DNA from 3 places in the Pseudomonas sp. LBUM1658 genome. Region 1 is predicted to be linked to each of the others. Evidence: predicted binding sites of a transcription regulator. Region 1 holds the regulator's gene; each other region holds the start of a gene.
What was found. Region 1 encodes FliA, which starts transcription of late flagellar genes. Its sites were predicted from a motif close to CTAAAGTTTNNNNNNNNNNNGCCGNTAA; they were not measured.
Positions count from the first base shown of each region.

Region 2: the regulator FliA is predicted to act here: its motif matches at 1,556-1,583, upstream of ACA064_RS21275 (methyl-accepting chemotaxis protein).
Region 3: the regulator FliA is predicted to act here: its motif matches at 1,315-1,342, upstream of flgM (flagellar biosynthesis anti-sigma factor FlgM).

Region 1 is NZ_CP166798.1:4,965,188-4,968,460, reverse strand. Features, by position in the region: gene fleN (flagellar synthesis regulator FleN) at 99-929, shown strand; gene fliA (RNA polymerase sigma factor FliA) at 926-1,666, shown strand; gene ACA064_RS22795 (chemotaxis response regulator CheY) at 1,837-2,208, shown strand; gene ACA064_RS22790 (protein phosphatase CheZ) at 2,231-3,019, shown strand; gene ACA064_RS22785 (chemotaxis protein CheA) at 3,047-3,273, shown strand, end outside.
Region 2 is NZ_CP166798.1:4,603,842-4,607,114, reverse strand. Features, by position in the region: gene ACA064_RS21275 (methyl-accepting chemotaxis protein) at 1-1,525, opposite strand, end outside; gene ACA064_RS21270 (CPBP family glutamic-type intramembrane protease) at 1,641-2,432, opposite strand; gene acnA (aconitate hydratase AcnA) at 2,594-3,273, opposite strand, start outside.
Region 3 is NZ_CP166798.1:1,486,586-1,489,858, reverse strand. Features, by position in the region: gene ACA064_RS06815 (chemotaxis protein CheV) at 1-385, opposite strand, end outside; gene flgA (flagellar basal body P-ring formation chaperone FlgA) at 467-1,228, shown strand; gene flgM (flagellar biosynthesis anti-sigma factor FlgM) at 1,379-1,705, shown strand; gene ACA064_RS06800 (flagella synthesis protein FlgN) at 1,754-2,221, shown strand; gene ACA064_RS06795 (flagellar brake protein) at 2,317-3,063, shown strand; gene ACA064_RS06790 (MFS transporter) at 3,130-3,273, opposite strand, start outside.

The DNA of each region.
Region 1 (3,273 bases):
AGTGTACCTACATCGATGGTCTGCCATGCATTGTTCCAATGGGAACGCGCAGCCAGTTATGTGGCCTCCGTCTAAGTAAGACAAGGTAAAGAACGAACATGGGCAGCATGCATCCCGTACAGGTGATCGCGGTGACCGGCGGCAAAGGTGGCGTCGGGAAAACTAACGTGTCAGTGAACTTGTCCCTGGCTCTAGCAGAGCTCGGCCGGCGCGTCATGCTGCTGGATGCCGATCTGGGGCTGGCGAACGTCGACGTTCTGTTGGGACTGACACCCAAACGCACTCTGGCCGATGTGGTCGAGGGGCGCTGTGAACTGCGCGATGTGCTGCTGCAGGGGCCGGGCGGAATCCGCATCGTTCCTGCGGCGTCCGGCACGCAGAGCATGGTGCACCTGAGTCCGGCGCAGCATGCCGGGCTGATCCAGGCCTTCAGCGATATCGGCGACAACCTCGACGTGCTGGTGATCGACACCGCCGCCGGGATTGGCGAGTCGGTGGTCAGTTTCGTCCGGGCAGCCCAGGAAGTATTGCTGGTGGTCTGCGACGAACCGACTTCAATCACCGACGCCTACGCGCTGATCAAACTGCTCAATCGCGATTACGGCATGAACCGTTTCCGGGTTCTCGCCAACATGGCGCAGAGCCCGCAGGAAGGGCGCAACCTGTTCGCCAAGTTGACCAAGGTCACTGATCGCTTCCTCGACGTCGCCTTACAATACGTCGGTGCGGTGCCCTACGACGAATGCGTGCGCAAGGCGGTGCAAAAGCAGCGTGCAGTCTACGAAGCGTTCCCGCGTTCCAAATGCTCGCTGGCATTCAAGGCCATCGCGCAGAAAGTCGATACCTGGCCGTTGCCAGCCAATCCGCGCGGGCACCTGGAGTTTTTCGTCGAGCGCCTGGTGCATCAAACAGCGGGTCCCGTCATATGACATCCAGCGGCTACAACCTTTACAAAGCCTCGGCACGTGACAGTCAGCACGAGCTGATCGAGCGTCATGCGCCGCTGGTCAAGCGGATTGCCTACCACTTGCTGGCGCGTCTGCCGGCCAGTGTGCAAGTCGAGGATCTGATCCAGGCCGGGATGATCGGCCTGCTCGAGGTCTCGACCAAATACGACGCCAGCAAGGGTGCGAGTTTCGAGACCTATGCCGGTATCCGTATTCGTGGGGCGATGCTCGATGAGGTGCGTAAAGGTGACTGGGCGCCGCGTTCGGTACACCGCAATACCCGGATGGTCAGTGACGCCATTCGCTCAATTGAAGCTAAAACCGGTCGCGACGCTAAAGATCATGAGGTTGCGGCCGAACTCCAATTGAGTCTCGACGATTATTACGGGATTTTGAACGATACCTTGGGCAGCCGACTGTTCAGTTTCGACGATCTGTTGCAGGACGGCGAACATGAAGGGCTGCATGAGGATGGCGCGAGTGCTCATCTCGAGCCGTCGCGTGATCTGGAAGATGAGCGTTTCCAGGCTGCGTTGGCGGACGCGATTGCCAATTTGCCGGAGCGTGAGCGACTGGTCTTGGCGCTGTACTACGACGAAGAGCTGAACCTCAAGGAAATCGGTGAGGTCCTGGGGGTCAGCGAATCGCGGGTCAGCCAGTTACACAGCCAGTGCGCGGCCCGCTTGCGGGGGCGTTTGGGGGAGTGGCGAGCGCGCTGACAGGCAGTGTGGGGACACTGCGAACGAGGCTGGTACGGCGTTGTTGCTGAACCGGTCACGGCCCGTTGTGCTTCATACAACCGTTGAGTGTTACGCCGAATTGATAGCGATGGCGCGTACAGGTGCTGGGCGCGTTTTAAGACTGCTTGGAGGTCGAATTGGACAAGAACATGAAAATCCTCATCGTTGATGACTTCTCAACAATGCGGCGGATCATTAAAAACCTGTTGCGTGACCTTGGGTTCACCAACACGGTCGAGGCGGATGACGGTACTACCGCGATTCCGGTCCTCAACAGTGGGAGCATCGACTTTCTGGTAACCGACTGGAACATGCCCGGCATGACCGGTATCGACCTGCTGCGTCACGTGCGTGCCGATGAAAAGCTCAAGCACCTGCCGGTGCTGATGGTCACGGCCGAAGCCAAGCGCGAGCAAATTATCGAGGCCGCTCAGGCCGGAGTGAATGGCTACGTGGTCAAACCCTTCACGGCCCAGGCGTTGAAAGACAAGATTGAAAAGATCTTCGAACGCATCGGTTGATGGAATTCGCCATGGGGGAGCTATGGAGCATTACGAAACTTCACAGGGCGATTTTGAATTAACCCTGAAAAAACATGCCCGCGAGCTGGTCGACAGCCTTGAAAAAGGCCAATTCGGCGATGCTGTGCAATTGATCCATGAGCTCAACCAGACCCGTGATCGCGGCCTGTACCAGGAAGTCGGCAAGCTCACTCGCGAACTGCATAGTGCGATCGTCAATTTTCAGATTGACCCGAACATGCCGCAAGCCAAGGAAGTTTCACAGATCACGGATGCCACTGAGCGCCTGTCCTATGTGGTCAGGCTGACCGAAGCTGCGGCCAATCGCACCATGGATCTGGTCGAGGACAGCACGCCGCTGGTCAACGGCCTGACCAATGACGCCCAGGCGTTGAGTGCCGACTGGGGACGTTTCATGCGCCGCGAAATCGGTGCCGAAGAGTTCCGTGAGCTGGCCCGGCGGGTCGACGGTTTTCTGACGCGCAGCGAGCAACAGAATCGTATCGTCTCGGCCAATCTCAACGACATCCTGCTGGCGCAGGATTACCAGGACCTTACCGGTCAGGTGATCAAGCGCGTGACTCAGTTGGTCACGGAAGTTGAAAGCAATCTGCTCAAATTGGTGCTGATGGCCAGTCAGGTCGACCGTTTTGCCGGCATTGAACATGACCGTGAAGCGATCCTCGCGGAAAAAGATCCAGAAAAACATCTGTCTCAGGGTGAAGGTCCGCAGATTCATGCCGATAAACGTGAAGACGTTGTGTCCGGTCAGGACGATGTAGACGATTTGCTTTCCAGCCTTGGATTTTAGGCCGACCTATCAGGAGCACCCATACACATGAGCTTCGGCGCCGATGAAGAGATCCTTCAGGATTTTCTGGTTGAGGCCGGCGAGATTCTTGAGCAACTGTCCGAACAACTGGTCGAGCTGGAAAGCCGACCCGATGATGCGGATTTGCTCAATGCAATCTTTCGCGGTTTTCACACTGTAAAAGGGGGCGCCGGCTTCCTCCAGCTGCATGAGCTGGTGGAGTGCTGTCACATCGCCGAGAACGTCTTCGACAT
Region 2 (3,273 bases), 360 kb from region 1:
CGGTTTTGGTCAGCTCCTCACTCAACAGCGCCGAGTGTTGAGCCTGTTCCGAAGTCTGGTCCGCCAACTGCGCAATGGTGCTGATATTGCGGCTGATCTCTTCGGCCACGGCGCTTTGTTCTTCAGTGGCGGCGGCGATCTGAGTGGTCATATCGGTAATGTGGGCTACCGCTTCGCTGATTCCCACCAGCGCCTGGTCGGCCTCGAGCACTCGGGCGACACCTTCTTCGGCCTGGCGATGGCCGGCGTCCATCGTTTGCACGGCGGTGTTGGCGGTCTGTTGCAGCTTGGCGATCAGGCTGTGGATCTGCCCGGTGGACTCGCTGGTGCGTTGTGCCAGTTGCCGCACTTCATCGGCAACCACCGCAAAACCGCGACCCATTTCCCCGGCGCGGGCCGCTTCGATGGCTGCGTTCAGCGCCAGCAGGTTGGTCTGGTCGGCGATGCCTTTGATTACATCCACCACGCCGCCGATTTCATTACTGTCCTTGGCCAGTTGGGTCACGGTGGCGCCAGTTTCGCCGACCACCACCGACAGGCGCTGGATGGCCTCGCGGGTTTCACCGGCAATGTCACGACCGCGGCTGGTCAGGCGATTGGCTTCCTGGGTGGCATCGGCGGTGCGCTGCACGTGGCTGGCGACTTCCTGGGTGGTGGCTGCCATCTGGTTGACGGCGGTCGCAACCTGCTCTGTCTCCACCCGCTGGCGCTCAAGCCCGGTTGAGCTCTTGTGCGCAAGGGCATCGGATTGGCGTGCTTGCTCATTCAGGTGCTCGGCAGTGTCCTGCAGTCGGGTCAGACAGGTTTTCAGACGGGCTTCCTGGCTGAGGATGGACATCTCCAGGCGTGCCTGGTCGCCGCGGCTGTCGGTGTACATCTGGGCGATCAGCGGGTCCGAGGTGGTCTGTTCGGCAAGGCGCAGCAAACGTTTGAGGCCGCGCTGCTGCCAGCTCAACCCGAGCAGGCCCAGCGGCACCGAAAGCCCCGCCGCGAGGGCGAAGCCCCAATGGGAATTGAGCCAGATTCCAATCAGGAAGCTCAGCTGGCTGACCAGGATGAACGGCAGCCAGTCTTGCAGCACCGGCAGCCACTTATCGCTTTGCGGGATAGCCGACTTGCCCTGGTTGATGCGTTGGTAGAGCGCTTCGGCGCGGCGGATCTGTTCGGCGGTGGGTTTGACCCGTACCGATTCGTAACCGACTACCTGATTGCCTTCGAACATCGGTGTGACATAGGCGTTGACCCAATAGTGGTCACCGCTCCTGCAGCGATTCTTGACAATGCCCATCCACGGCAAGCCTTGTTTCAGAGTACCCCACATATGTGCGAACACCGCGGCCGGGACGTCAGGGTGACGTACCAGGTTATGCGGCGCCCGGACCAGTTCCTCGCGGGAATAGCCACTGATTTCAACGAACGCGTCGTTGCAGTAGGTGATCACGCCTTTTGCGTCGGTGGTGGAAATCAACCGTTGCTGAGCGGGGAAAGTGCGTTCACGTTGTGTGGTGGGCTGGTTATTACGCATGTTGTTATCAATCCGCAAGGCTTTGTCAGGTTGTCGGCGCTGGTAGGGATTTATTGAGAATATTTTTCAATAGTCAGCGTTGCGCCACATGGGCACCTGTCGATCCAAAAAACGGTTACCCGGCCAACATCGGGTAAGTGAACAATCCGAAGTGCAGCAGGTTCAAACCGAAATGCGTGGCCACCGCCGCGCCCAGTCCCCCAAAGCGATAGGCCAGGCCATAGCCGACTCCGGCAATGCTCGCCAGGAACACCCATTGCCAGCCGGCACCCAGGTGAGCCAGGCCGAACAGCAGCGCAGCGAGTAGCAGGGCGAGGTGTTCGCCATAGAGCAGCTGTCTGAAACGCTGGCTCAAGCCGCCCTGTATGTAGCCACGAAACAAGGCTTCCTCGACCAGGCTCACCAGCAGCAGGTTGTTCAGCACCCAGAGCTGGGCCTGGTCGGGCCACTTCGGCGCCCACTGGATGATCCCCAGCAGCAGCGCACCACCGAGGGCGGCCAGTGCCGTCAGGCTCAAGGCCAGGGCGCTGGTATACAGCGCCTGACCCAGGGAGCGCCGACCGACGATCCATGGACAGATCAGCAGCAGCCAGAAGCCTATCAGTGGCTTGTCAAGATTGAGGTACATCGAGAACGGTACGGCGTCATCGGTGAAGCGTTCGAGGCCAATGACCCTCGCGCTATAAAAACCCGGCAGCCAATGCAAGGCCAGGGCCAGGGCAAGAAGCACAAACACTGCGTGACCGAGATAGCGGCCATAACGGTGATGTTGTTGCAGCACAGCAAAACCGGCGAGCAGCAGCAAGGTGATGGCGATGCTCGCCTGGACATCCAGTTGTCCGTAGGTGAGTGCGAGGACGTAACCGGCAGTGAGGAATGTCAGGTACGGCCAGGGCAAAGCGAGCATGTGAAGTCCTTGTGGCTGAAATTCCCGGAGGCGTCATGCCTGGGCAATTTATACACCTGCGATCCGTGCTGAAGTTTGCGAACTTTGGAGCGTGATTATAGAGACGCCCACCACCCAAACAAAAACACCGCCCAAGAGGACGGTGTTTTATGGGTGACGCCTTATGAGGCGATCAATTGCCGCAACACGTAATGCAGGATCCCGCCGGCCTTGAAGTACTCCACTTCATTCAAGGTATCGATCCGGCACAACACTTCGATTCTTTCGCTGCTGCCATTTTCGCGGGTAATGATCAGGCTCAGGTTCATTCGCGGTTGCAGATCGATGCCGGTCAAACCCTGAATGGCCAGGGTTTCCTTGCCGGTCAGTTTCAGGCTCTTGCGATTCTGGTCGAGTTTGAACTGCAGCGGTAACACGCCCATGCCCACCAGGTTGGAGCGGTGGATCCGCTCGAAGCTCTCGGCGATCACCGCTTTGACGCCCAACAGGTTGGTGCCCTTGGCCGCCCAGTCGCGGCTCGAGCCGGTGCCATATTCCTGACCGGCGATCACCACCAGCGGCGTGCCACTGGCTTGATAACGCATCGCGGCGTCGTAGATCGGCAGTTTTTCTCCAGTGGGGATGTAGATTGTGTTGCCGCCTTCTTCGCCGCCAAGCATTTCATTGCGGATACGAATGTTGGCGAAGGTGCCGCGCATCATCACCTGGTGGTTGCCGCGACGCGAGCCATAGGAGTTGAAGTCCCGCGGTTCCACGCCTTGTTCGCGCAGGTAGCGGCCGGCCGGGCTGTCGGCCTTGATGTTGCCGGCCGGGGAGATGTGATCGGTGGTTACCGAGTCGC
Region 3 (3,273 bases), 3.3 Mb from region 1:
GCCCCGTGCCCTTGGGTGGCGGATGGATCTCCTCCCAGTTCATATTGACGATGCGCTCCACCGACCTGACCAGAAACCCCTGGGTCTTGGTGTTGTACTCCGTGATGATCACGAACGGATTGCTCTGATCGAGCAATCGACCGGAACCGGTAGCCATCGCCAGATCAAGGATCGGAATGGTCGCCCCCCTAATATTCGCCACACCGCACACGACAGGATTGGACTTGGGCATCAGGGTCAGCTTGGGGCATTGCAGCACCTCGCGAACCTTGAACACGTTGATCCCATACAGCTGTTTGCCGTCGAGACGGAACAACAACAGCTCAAGGCGATTCTGCCCCACCAGTTGCGTGCGCTGGTTTACCGAATCCATTACACCAGCCATGCCCAGACTCCTACACCAACGCTAAGTGTGTTGCGACGCACATTCATCACTAAACGGCACGGCGCTTGCTTTTTAACTCTTATGAACGCACATACGACATTTTTCCGACGCCTTACAGCACAGTACCGCAAATTGCTTTGTGCGCTGTCTGCGTTGTGTTTTTTCAACCTTGGCAGCCCTGCCGTTGCTGATACGGTTACCTTGCCTGATCTACTTATCGGCGTCACTCAAGGCTTTCTTGAATTCACCGTGGAAGATTATCTGGCAACCAGCCAAACCGAAGGACGCTACGAAATCCAGGTCAGTCAACTCGACCCGCGCCTGCGCATGCCGATGTGCGACAAGGAATTGACAGCAACCCTGGAAAGTCCGGCGCTGCCATTGGGCCGCGTCACCGTGCGCGTGCGTTGCGATGGCGTCTCGCCCTGGACGGTGTTCGTCCCGGCTCAGGTTCGCCTGTTTCGAGAAATTGTCACCGCCACCCGGCCGCTGAAACGCACGGGAATCATCGGCCCGGAAGACGTCACCCTGCGCGAGCGCGACATCAGCCAGATCAATCAGGGCTATCTGACCTCTGTCGATCAGGCGATCGGGCAGAAGCTTGTCCGACCAATGGTCAGCGACCAGGTCATCACCTTGGCTCACATGGAGCAAGCGGAGGTCGTTCGCAAGGGCGATCAGGTAGTGATTTCCGCTCGTAGCGGGACGCTCAGTGTGCGGATGCCTGGCGAAGCGCTGGCCAACGGTGGCCTGAGCGAACAGATCAGGGTCAAGAACTTGAACTCTCAACGAGTGATCAGGGCGCGCGTGACCGCTCCGGGTCAGGTTGAGGTCGCCATGTAGGGAACTGGCGCTACGCCCAAGCCTTCCCTAAACTGTGCCTCAAGCAGGGCAAGAGTCGCTGCGCGCGCGCTCACCGATAATTGGGCCTAAAGTTTTTCCGGGTATGGCCGAAAACATGGCAAGCGTCCAAATACCCAGAGGTTTTCCATCATGGTCATCGATTTCAGCCGATTAAATAACGCCCCCACACTCACAGGCAGTACGCGTACCAGCGGCACCAAGGAAACCGGCGACGCCGGCAAATCCGCGCCGGTGAATACCCCGGCCGAACAGGCCAGTACTAGCAAAAGCGGGGAATCGGTACACCTCAGCAATGAGGCTCAACAGTTGCAGAAGGTCACTGACAAGCTGCGCGATCAACCTGCTGTCGACAAGGCCCGAGTGGCCGAATTGAAGCAAGCGATTGCCGATGGCAGCTATAAAGTCGACAGCAACCGTGTAGCCAGCAAACTGCTCAACTTCGAAGCCCAGCGCTAGCCACCGGCCTGCGCCAGGCTTTTGGACGCTTAAAACCCAAGGCCAGCCATGCACGATACTAATTTACTGCAACTGATCATTGACGATTTTGCTCCAACGGGGCAGTTGCTGGAGCTGCTGCAAGCCGAATCCCTGGCTTTGCACGGTCGCGATATGCCACTGCTCGAAGGTATTCTCGCGCAGAAGCAGGCACTGATCATTTTGCTTGAACAACATGGCCGCAAACGCAGCCAGATCCTTGTCAGCCTGAACCTGCCTGCCAATCGCAGCGGCCTGGAGCAACTCGCCGGGCAATCGGCCATTGGCGATCAGTTGCTGGCGCAGAGCGATGCGCTCAATCAGCTTCTGGCCCAATGCCAGGCAGCCAATGAACTCAACGGTCGCTCGATCCAGGTTCAGCAAGCCACCACGGCTAATCAATTGAGGATCCTCACCGGTGGTGAACCTCCTGCCCTTTATAACGCCCGCGGATCAACCTCCCTGCTGGCGAAGCCGCGCCCGCTCAGTCAAGCTTGAAATACGAACGAGCGCGCCCTATCAAGGCGTGCAACTTACTGGCAAAATGCCAGCCCATTGCGTGTAGCGGTATTTTGTCTGGAGACTGATGAACCGTGTTCAATTCCTTAAACGCGGAAGATGCTCCGCAGCCACCGAAGGTGCTCACCACCCCTTTGGAAATCGCCGCCAACCTGCGGCTGCTGCAAGAGAGCCATGACCCACTGATCATCACTTTCCACGAGCGCACTCAGCGCTTTCAGAGCTATCTGGTCGAAATCGATCGAGACAGTAATACGATTGCGCTGGACGAAATGATTCCTCGCGATGGCGAACGTTTCCTGCTCAACGGCGAAGCGTTTCGCGTCGAGGGCTTCCATGACGGCGTGCGAATCGCCTGGGACAGCAACGGCACACTGACCATCGACGAATCCAATGGCAGTCGCTGCTATCGCGGCACGATGCCGGTCGAAGTGGTCTATCACCAACGGCGCAATGCATTTCGTGCAGCGCTGAAGCTGGCGCAATTGGTCAACATCGAGCTCGGCGGCGCAAAACTCAAGGCCCCGGTCAATGGCAAGCTGCTGGACATTTCGGCGACCGGCTGCAAGTTGCGCTTTGAAGGCGACATCGGCGGCCATCTGCAGCTCGGCGAAGTCTACGACCGCTTCATCGCCGCCCTGCCCTTCGGCAACATGACCGCGCCAGTCGAATTGCGCTACCTGCATTATGAAGAGCGGATCGACATCACCTTCGCCGGGGTCCGCTTCCACAACATGAGTGGCCTGGTGCAACGGCAGGTTGAGCGTTTCGTCTATCAATTGCAGCGTGAAGCACGCCGCTTCGATAAAGACGATATGTGAAGCTCAAGCCGCAATGGAAAACGGGCAGTCCCTCGCGGTGACTGCCCGTTTTTCGTTCTAAAGCTTTTAAGGTCTTGCGGCACTGAGACCGTGGGGGTGATCCTCCCCAGGCTCCTCAGGTGGAGCGTCCGGATCAGGATCAGGCTCCGCTTCAGGTTCCGGCTCAGGCTCAGGCTCGGGGCTTGGCTGGTTCTGCATCTGATCCTGCAC